DNA from 2 places in the Colwellia sp. BRX10-4 genome. Region 1 is predicted to be linked to the other one. Evidence: predicted binding sites of a transcription regulator. Region 1 holds the regulator's gene; the other holds the start of a gene.
What was found. Region 1 encodes NrdR, which represses ribonucleotide reductase genes. Its sites were predicted from a motif close to AAACACNANATNTNGTGTTT; they were not measured.

Region 1 (4,763 bases):
ACCGTCAATTCAAGATGAGCTTTTTCAAGAAATAGCCCTCAATCTTTGGCGGTCACTACCTAGCTTTAGAAATGATTGTACGGTAAAAACTTTTGTTGCTCGTATTGCTCATAATGTTTTAGCGACGCATGTTGCCAAAGCAGTAAAAAGTGTCAAGGTAGAGCAAAGTATTGATGATATTAGCCAAGAGACAGAGCAAGATAAAATTCAACCAACACCTCCTCAAAGCTTAGAAAAACAACGTAGACAACAACGTTTAGCTCAATCTATTAGGCAACTTAAACTTGAACAACAGCAAGTGATCACCTTAGCGCTCGAAGGCATGAGTTATCAAGAAATTGCCGATATTTTAGTGATATCTGTTAATCTTGTTGGTGTGCGTTTACAACGCGCAAAAATCGCTTTGAGTAAGTTAATGGAGGCGGTATGAACGAAGAAGATTCCCTGTTACATAAAAAAAGTAAAGTGATTTTATCTACGCAAAGTCAAGCTGAGGCGATACTTGATGTTGCAACTTTGCCCAAGAATAAAGCGACTAAACCACTTGATAGTTCGGTAATTGATGAGCAATGGGCGCAGATGAGCCAAGACTGGCAAAGCCAACCTATTATTAAAACCGATATCAACCGTTTACTTAAGCAAACAAAGCAAAGAACTGTGTGGGCTAAATCTTTATTAGCCATAGATATTATGGCTACGCTGGCTATGTTGTTTGCTGCTAGCTATATGTGGCTCAGTGGCTCGAAAGATCAAGCAACCATTATTTACTTAGGTGGTGGCGGTATTCTTTCTATTATTTTTGTAATATTTGCCATTAAAGTCCGTTTATCCGCATGGAAAATAAATTGTGGCAGTCCAGATAAAGCAATTGAACATGCCATTGTCGGTTGTCAGTCGTCTATTAGCTACATTCAGTTAATAAAGTTCTCTTGTCTCATTATTGGGCCCTTTGCCAATTGGTATGTTTTTGCTGTCACCGAGCAATCAGAAAAATCACCGATTGTTGGTCTGGCTATTTTGAATATATTTCTGGTGAGTATTTGGCTTGTCAGTCAGTATTTTTATATAAAAAGGCAAGCAGAGCTAAAACAACTAAATGATATTTTAATAAAATAAATATTGGTTATTCCTTAGTAAGGTATATTATATTTTGTTTTTCTACTCTATTTCTGTTTTAAATTTCTTGTTATTGCTTTTTTTCTTCGTTATATTCTATTGACTGTTAACGTTGATCAAAGCTGTAAAAGTTTTTATCGATAATAACAGCAACACTCTTGGCATATTAGATTACTAAATGAGCTAAAGCTTGTACCTTTATCCGTGTACAACCGAGCTGATTTCAGGCAATATACGCCGCATAAATTTTGCTATCCATTAGACAATTGTCTGTAACAGCTAAGGCTGAATAATTGAGGAAAAACCATGTTTACACGTGATATGAATATTGCTGATTTTGACCCGGAACTTTATCAAGCGATGAGCAATGAGAAAGTTCGCCAAGAAGAGCACATCGAACTTATTGCTTCAGAAAATTACTGTAGCCCGCGTGTTCTTGAAGCACAAGGTTCTCAATTAACGAATAAGTATGCTGAAGGTTACCCAGGCAAACGTTACTACGGTGGTTGTGAATTCGTAGATATCGCTGAGCAATTAGCCATAGACCGTGCAAAAGAATTATTTGGCGCAACTTACGCGAACGTGCAACCTCATGCCGGTTCTCAAGCTAATGCTGCAGTCTTTCAAGCGCTTGTTACTCCAGGTGGTAAAGTGTTAGGAATGAGCTTAGCGCACGGTGGACATTTAACGCATGGTTCTCATGTTAGTTTTTCTGGCAAGTCTTACGAAGCATTTCAATACGGTCTTCACCCAGAAACAGGTGATATTGATTACGAAGAAATGGAACGTTTAGCACAAGAGCATAAACCAGAAATGATCATTGGTGGCTTCTCTGCTTTCTCTGGTGTTGTTGATTGGGCACGTATGCGTAAAATCGCAGACGGCGTTGGCGCATACTTTTTAGTTGATATGGCTCATGTTGCTGGTTTAATTGCCGCCGGTTTATATCCAAATCCAGTACCACATGCGCATGTGGTTACTACAACCACTCATAAAACATTAGCGGGCCCTCGTGGCGGTTTAATTATTTCGGGTTGTGATGACGAAGCTATCTATAAAAAATTAAACTCTGCTGTTTTCCCTGGTGGCCAAGGTGGCCCATTAATGCACATTATTGCTGCTAAAGCCGTTGCATTTAAAGAAGCATTAGAACCTGAGTTTAAAGTTTATCAACAGAATGTTTTAGACAATGCTAAAGCTATGGTTGCTGTTCTTCAGGAACGCGGTTATAAAGTTGTTTCTAACGGCACTGAAAACCACTTGTTGTTACTTGACTTAATTGATAAAGATATCACAGGTAAAGATGCTGATGCTGCATTAGGCCGTGCCCATATCACGGTAAACAAAAACTCAGTACCTAACGATCCACGTTCTCCGTTTGTAACTTCCGGTTTACGTTTAGGAACTCCGGCTATTACGCGTCGTGGTTTTGGTATTGTTGAAACACAAGCATTAACCGGTTGGATTTGTGATATTTTAGACGATATCAACAATGAACAGACAGTTACTGATGTTAAAGCCAGTGTTAAAGAACTTTGTTCACGCTTCCCTGTATACGCGTAAATTAAGCGAACGACTTTAGTGTCTTAAGCGATATAGCTGTGGCACTTATAGTCTAATGGGAATAGCTATAAATAAGTTAATGTAACAATAGCTTAATTAGACTAAAATGGCCGCATTAGCGGCCATTATTGTTTCTGTCAATTAAACAGAGCTATGTGTCGAAAGTACCGAGTCCATTAAGATAAAAATATACTTCTTGGAATCGGTATCACCTTTTTTGGAGCTTTCCATGTATTGTCCTTTTTGTCGAGCCTTAGATACGAAAGTCATTGACTCTCGTTTGGTCTCTGACGGTCATCAAGTTCGCCGTCGCCGCGAATGTCTAGCCTGTCATGAGCGCTACACTACTTTTGAAACTGCTGAGTTAGTTATGCCACGTATTATTAAAAATGATGGTTCACGTGAGCCTTTCAATGAAGATAAAATGCGTAATGGTTTAGTGCGAGCTCTCGAAAAACGTCCGGTAAGTGTCGAACAAGTCGAACTATCCATTAATAAAGTCAAATCAAAGCTACGTGCCACGGGTGAGCGAGAAGTATCGAGTGAGTTGCTTGGTAATATCATTATGGAACAATTAAAAGAATTAGATAAAGTCGCTTATGTGCGTTTTGCCTCGGTTTATCGCTCTTTTGAAGATATTCGCGAATTTAGTGAAGAAATTGCGCGCTTAGGTAATGAAAAATAGATGAAAGAATTCTCAGCCGAAGATTACCGTTTTATGCAACGGGCTATAATGCTTGCCAAACAAGGACATTTTACCACTTCTCCTAATCCGCGCGTTGGTTGTGTTTTGGTAAAAGGTGGTGAAATTGTCGGAGAAGGTTTTCATCAAAAAGCAGGTGAAGGCCATGCTGAAGTTAACGCGTTAGCAATGGCGGGTAAAAATGCGCAAGGTGCAACCGCTTATGTAACACTTGAGCCTTGTAGTCATTACGGATTAACGCCACCCTGTGCCAAAGGACTTATTCTTGCCGGTATTAAACATGTCATAGCGGCGATGGTTGATCCAAATCCTAAAGTGGCTGGTGATGGTTTGAAAATGTTAGCACAAGCGGGAATATCTTCGCAGCATGGCTTGTTAAGAGAAGTGGCTGAAGATTTAAATGTTGGTTTTATCAAACAAATGACCACAGGTTTCCCCTACGTCCGTTGTAAATTAGCGGCGAGTTTAGATGGAAAAACCGCGATGAAAAACGGTGAAAGTAAATGGATTACTTCCCCTCAAGCTCGACAAGATGTTCAGCGTTTACGTGCGCAAAGTTGTGCGATTATTAGTGGTGCTGACAGTATATTAACCGATAATGCAAAAATGACGGTACGTTGGTCTGAGCTAGGGGAATTAAAAGATAGTTATCAAGAGGAAGACGTCAGGCAACCAATAAGAGTGATTATAGATACAAAAAATCGCTTAACGCCTAACTTAGCTTTATTTAATGAGCCCAGCCCAATAATATTAATTCGTCGTACCATTGAAAACATTCATCAGTGGCCTCATTTTGTAAAGCAGGTGGCTTTACCTGTCGTCAATACATTAGCTAATGAACAGCAGATTGACTTACCTGCATTACTTCAATATTTAGCTAAACTAAATTTGAATGATGTACTCATTGAGTCAGGCGCTCGATTAGCGGGTGCTTTTATTGAACAAAATTTAGTTGATGAATTGATTTTATACCAAGCCCCTAAATTAATGGGTGCAGACAGTAAAAGCTTAGTGAATATGACAAGTATTGAAAGCTTGAGCCAAGCAAAAGAACTAAATATAATTGATTTACGTATGATCGGCAAAGATATCCGTATTACTGCTAAACTTTTATCGTAAAATTTTAGTATGGTGTTGAGTTTTACTTGACCTAAAAATGACTTAAAGAGTGATTATGTTCACAGGAATAATTGAAGCAGTTGGTAGCATTCAAGCGATAAACATTACTGGACAGGGTGCAAGAATTGTTATTTCCACCGGTTTATTAGATATGAGTGATGTTAAATTAGGTGATTCAATAGCGACCAATGGCATTTGTTTAACCGTTGTCGCTTTCGACTCATCAACTTATAGTGCTGATGTTTCTAATGAAACCTTACAG
Region 2 (4,763 bases), on a different contig from region 1:
CTGACATCATTGTATCAATAATTGATACAATGATTGACAAAGTAAATTATTGGCTGGTTATTACCTCAATAGGTACGTTATGGATATCTCATTTGAACAACTCAAAAGTATGGTTGTTTTCGCTCAAGTCATTGAACAAGGTAGCTTAAGTGCAGCCGCTAAACATTTAGGGCTCTCAAGAGCAGTAGTAAGTTATCATTTGAAGAAGCTTGAAGCGCAGCTCGAGGTAAAGTTACTTAATCGTTCAACACGTGCGATTAATCTTACTGAAGCGGGTCAAGCCTATTATGAGCGCTGTCGAGTTATTGCTGAGCAAGCGAGTGCCGCTAATCAGCAAATTGAAAATTTCAAAAATGAACCTATCGGCTTACTTAAAATAACGTGTCCGGTAAATGTTGGTTTGCAGACCGTTGTGCCGGCACTGAACGAATTTAAAAAAATTTACCCCAAAATAGCACTCGATGTGATGTTAACTGATGAGGTCGTTAATATTATGAAAGAAGGTATCGATTTAGCAATTCGTGGTGCCCCCTTACCTGACTCTGGTTTGCAAGCAACTAAACTGGCAACGCTGCAAACATGCCTATGTGGCGCACCTGAATATTTCCTGCAATTTGGCCGCCCCACTAAACCGTCTGATTTAAGCGACCACCAATGGGTTATTTATAAATTAACCTCTGGAGTGTTAACCTTGACTAAGGGCAGTCGTTCGTTCAGTGTCACCACAAAAGGTAGTATTAGTACCAATAATGCAGCTGCACGTACCGCCTTTGTTGAAGCAGGACATGGTCTGGGACGTATTCCTATTTACGATGCTTGGCCAAAAATAAAAGCAGGCACTTTAGAAACAGTGCTAGATGATTATGCTTTTAGCGACATTAATGTCTTTGGTGTATTCCCGCCAGGTACAGCCAATTCCAAAAAACTGCGCTTATTACTTAACTTCTTAAAAGAATATTTTACCAGCCAAAGTATAATAAAATAGCAATAACCCAACTTATTAGCATATATATTTCTGTGTGGACCAACCGCTATTATGACTGACTAATAACTAGCGGATAAACTTTATACAAGTTGTCATAGTAACGCTTAACCTGAACAGCTATATCAACATTATTGTTCATTTAGTGGCCTTGCTGCTTAAAAAAAAGCAACGTGTTGTTTTTATTAGAAATTAAGTTTTAGCTGACAAAAACAACCAATAAACGGGTAATTTTATTTAAAAATAAATTATCCACAAAAATTAATTAAAATAAACGTTGCGTTTTTGTAATATCAAAAATAAAAAGCACTACTAAGTTAGTCGTTACTAACTGAACTTTTACTCTGAAGAAAGTTATTAAAAACTATGCTTTTTATCACTTGCAAAAACAGTCAAACCTCATTATCTTGTGATCAGTTTTTAGAAAACCCCTACATATAGTGTATTTGTTGTTCAGATGTTTTTTTGTACTCATTTACATTTTAGGGAAATATAATACTGATAAGTGTTCACTTAACGTTTTTATAGTTGACAACGTTAAGTAAATAAAGCGACCAGCATAATTAATAAATGACAGGCTCTTCATGACTAATAATCTTTTTGTAAGTAAGCGTAACGGCAAAAAAGAACTCATCGATTTAGAAAAAATTCATCAAGTTATCACGTGGGCTGCTGAAGGCCTTGATAACGTTTCGGTGTCACAAGTTGAGTTGAAATCTCATATTCAATTCTACGACGGTATCAAGACTGCTGACATACATGAAACTATCATTAAAGCTGCCGCTGATCTTATTTCAGAAGAGACACCTGATTATCAATATTTATCAGCACGTTTGGCTATTTTTCATCTACGTAAAAAAGCCTACGGTCAATTTGAGCCACCTAAATTATTTACCCATGTTGTTAGTATGGTAGAAAATGGTAAATATGATGAACATCTTCTAGCTGATTACAGCGAAGCAGAGTTTGAACAAATGGAAAAATTTCTTGTTCATCCTCGCGATCTAGACTTTAGTTACGCCGCTGTCAAACAATTAGAAGGTAAATACCTTGTCCAAAACCGGGTAACGGGTGAAATTTACGAAAGTGCTCAGTTTTTATATATCTTAGTGGCCGCTTGTTTATTTGCTAAATATCCTGTAGAAACACGTTTAAAATATGTTGAAGGTTTTTATCACGCAATTTCAACCTTCAAAATATCGTTACCTACCCCTATTATGGCAGGGGTACGTACGCCTACACGTCAATTTTCATCTTGTGTATTAATTGAATGTGGTGACAGTTTAGACTCAATAAACGCGGCTTCTAGCTCTATTGTTAAATATGTTTCACAACGAGCAGGTATTGGTATCAATGCTGGCCGTATTCGCGCTTTAGGTAGCTCGATACGTAATGGTGAAGCCTTTCATACCGGTTGTATTCCGTTTTTCAAGCATTTTCAAACGGCTGTTAAAAGTTGTTCTCAAGGGGGGGTTCGAGGTGGCGCAGCAACGTTGTTCTACCCACTTTGGCATTTAGAAGTTGAAAGTTTACTGGTCCTTAAAAATAACCGAGGTGTTGAAGAAAATCGTGTCCGCCATTTAGATTACGGCGTGCAATTCAATAAGCTTATGTACACACGTTTAATTAAAGGTGAGTCTATTACTCTCTTTAGCCCAAGCGATGTCCCTGGGCTTTATGATGCCTTTTTTGAAGACCAAGATAAATTTGAAGCCTTGTATGTAAAATATGAAGCTGATGATTCTATTCGTAAAAAATGTATTAAAGCTATTGAGTTATTCACCTTGTTTGCTCAAGAGCGTGCCAGCACAGGTCGAATTTATTTACAGAATGTTGATCACTGTAATACACACAGCCCATTCGATCCGAAACAGGCACCGATACGCCAAAGTAATTTGTGTTTAGAGATTGCGCTACCGACACAACCAATGAATGATATTAATGATCCAAATGGTGAAATTGCTCTTTGTACTTTGTCAGCCTTTAACTTAGGCGCAATAGAAAGCTTAGATGAATTAGAAGGTTTATCAGACCTTGCAGTTCGAGCACTTGATAGTTTACTTGATTATCAAAACTACCCAATGCCAGCTGCTTACAATGCGACGATAGGCAGAAGAACATTAGGCATAGGCGTAATAAACTACGCTTATTACTTAGCTAAAAACGGCGTGTATTATTCAAATGGCAGTGCCAACAATTTAACTCACCGTACCTTTGAAGCCATTCAATTTAATTTATTGAAAGCATCAAACGAATTAGCAAAAGAAAAAGGCGCTTGTCCTAAATTTAATGAGACACGTTTATCGCAAGGTATTTTACCGATTGATACTTATAAAAAGACTATTGACGACATTACTGGTGAGCCCCTTCATCTTGACTGGGAAACTTTGCGAGAGAGTATCAAGACACATGGCGTAAGAAATTCAACGGTTTCAGCGTTAATGCCATCTGAAACTTCATCACAAATTTCAAATGCTACAAATGGAATTGAACCACCAAGAGGTTTAATCAGTATAAAGGCTAGTAAAGATGGTGTTTTAAAACAGGTTGTACCTGAATATCAAAGATTAAAGGGTAACTATGAGTTACTTTGGAATATTCCAAGTAACGAAGGTTACTTGCAGTTAGTGGGTATCATGCAGAAGTTTATTGACCAAACCATCTCTGCAAATACTAACTATGACCCTGCACGCTTTGAAGGCGGAAAAGTACCGGTGAAGCAAATCTTAAAAGATATTTTAACCGCTTATAAACTAGGCGTTAAAACCATGTATTACCATAACACCCGTGATGGTGCGTCTGAGAATATGCTCGGATTAGAAGAAGAAGACTGTGAAGGCGGTGCATGTAAAATTTAATTGTGCGCACAACAAAGCTTCATTGTTTGTTAACAATGAAGCTTTGAGCATAATCAGTCATACCTATAATTTTAAAAAACAAAATTTTGATAACAGGCTGTGATTTTCACGCTTGTTATCAAGGAGTAATAGATGTCCTACACTACGTTTAATCAAGTTCCTAATAACGCACTACTCGAGCCGATGTTTTTAGGTAACAGTGTCAATGTCTCACGATATGACCAACAACGTTTTATCGCCTTTGAAAAACTTATTGAAAAACAGTTATCGTTTTTTTGGCGTCCCGAAGAAATTGATGTATCAAAAGACAGATCTGATTGGCAAAGTTTAACGCCTTCAGAAAAGCATATTTTCATTTCCAACCTAAAATATCAAACTTTGCTTGATTCTATGGCTGCACGCTCAGTAAATGCGATGTTTTTACCGCTGGTTTCATTACCAGAAGTAGAAACTTGGATAGAGACCTGGGCTTTTAGTGAAACCATTCATTCTCGTTCATACACGCATATTTTGAGAAACTTGTTTTCAGATCCAAGTGAAATATTTGACGATATCGTTGTTAACCCAGCTATTTTAAAGCGTGCATCAAGTATTTCTAAATACTTTGATGCCGTGATAATCACCACACAACTACTCCAGTCACAAGGTGACGGTACCTATGAAGTCGATGGTAAAATGATTGAAGTGTCGACTCGCAAGCTCAAAGAACGCTTATACTTGGCTGTTTGTTCGGTTAACGCTTTAGAGGCCATTCGTTTTTATGTCAGCTTTGCCTGTTCATTTGCTTTTGCCGAGCGTGAATTATTAGAAGGTAATGCTAAAATTATTAAGCTTATTGCTCGAGATGAGGCTTTGCATTTAACCGGTACTCAACATATTTTAAATAACTGGTTATCCGGTAGAGATGATCCTGAAATGAAAAT

Region 2: nrdA (class 1a ribonucleoside-diphosphate reductase subunit alpha) is a predicted target of NrdR. The motif match lies at 1,409-1,428, and genes of this name have one in related genera.

What each region holds. Positions count from the first base shown of each region.
Region 1 is NZ_JACGVZ010000003.1:57,986-62,748, forward strand. It holds gene H4J67_RS04310 (RNA polymerase sigma factor) at 1-430, shown strand, start outside; gene H4J67_RS04315 (hypothetical protein) at 427-1,116, shown strand; gene glyA (serine hydroxymethyltransferase) at 1,423-2,679, shown strand; gene nrdR (transcriptional regulator NrdR) at 2,909-3,364, shown strand; gene ribD (bifunctional diaminohydroxyphosphoribosylaminopyrimidine deaminase/5-amino-6-(5-phosphoribosylamino)uracil reductase RibD) at 3,365-4,501, shown strand; gene H4J67_RS04335 (riboflavin synthase) at 4,557-4,763, shown strand, end outside.
Region 2 is NZ_JACGVZ010000017.1:18,609-23,371, forward strand. It holds gene H4J67_RS13435 (LysR family transcriptional regulator) at 80-985, shown strand; gene nrdA (class 1a ribonucleoside-diphosphate reductase subunit alpha) at 1,567-3,840, shown strand; gene nrdB (class Ia ribonucleoside-diphosphate reductase subunit beta) at 3,973-4,763, shown strand, end outside.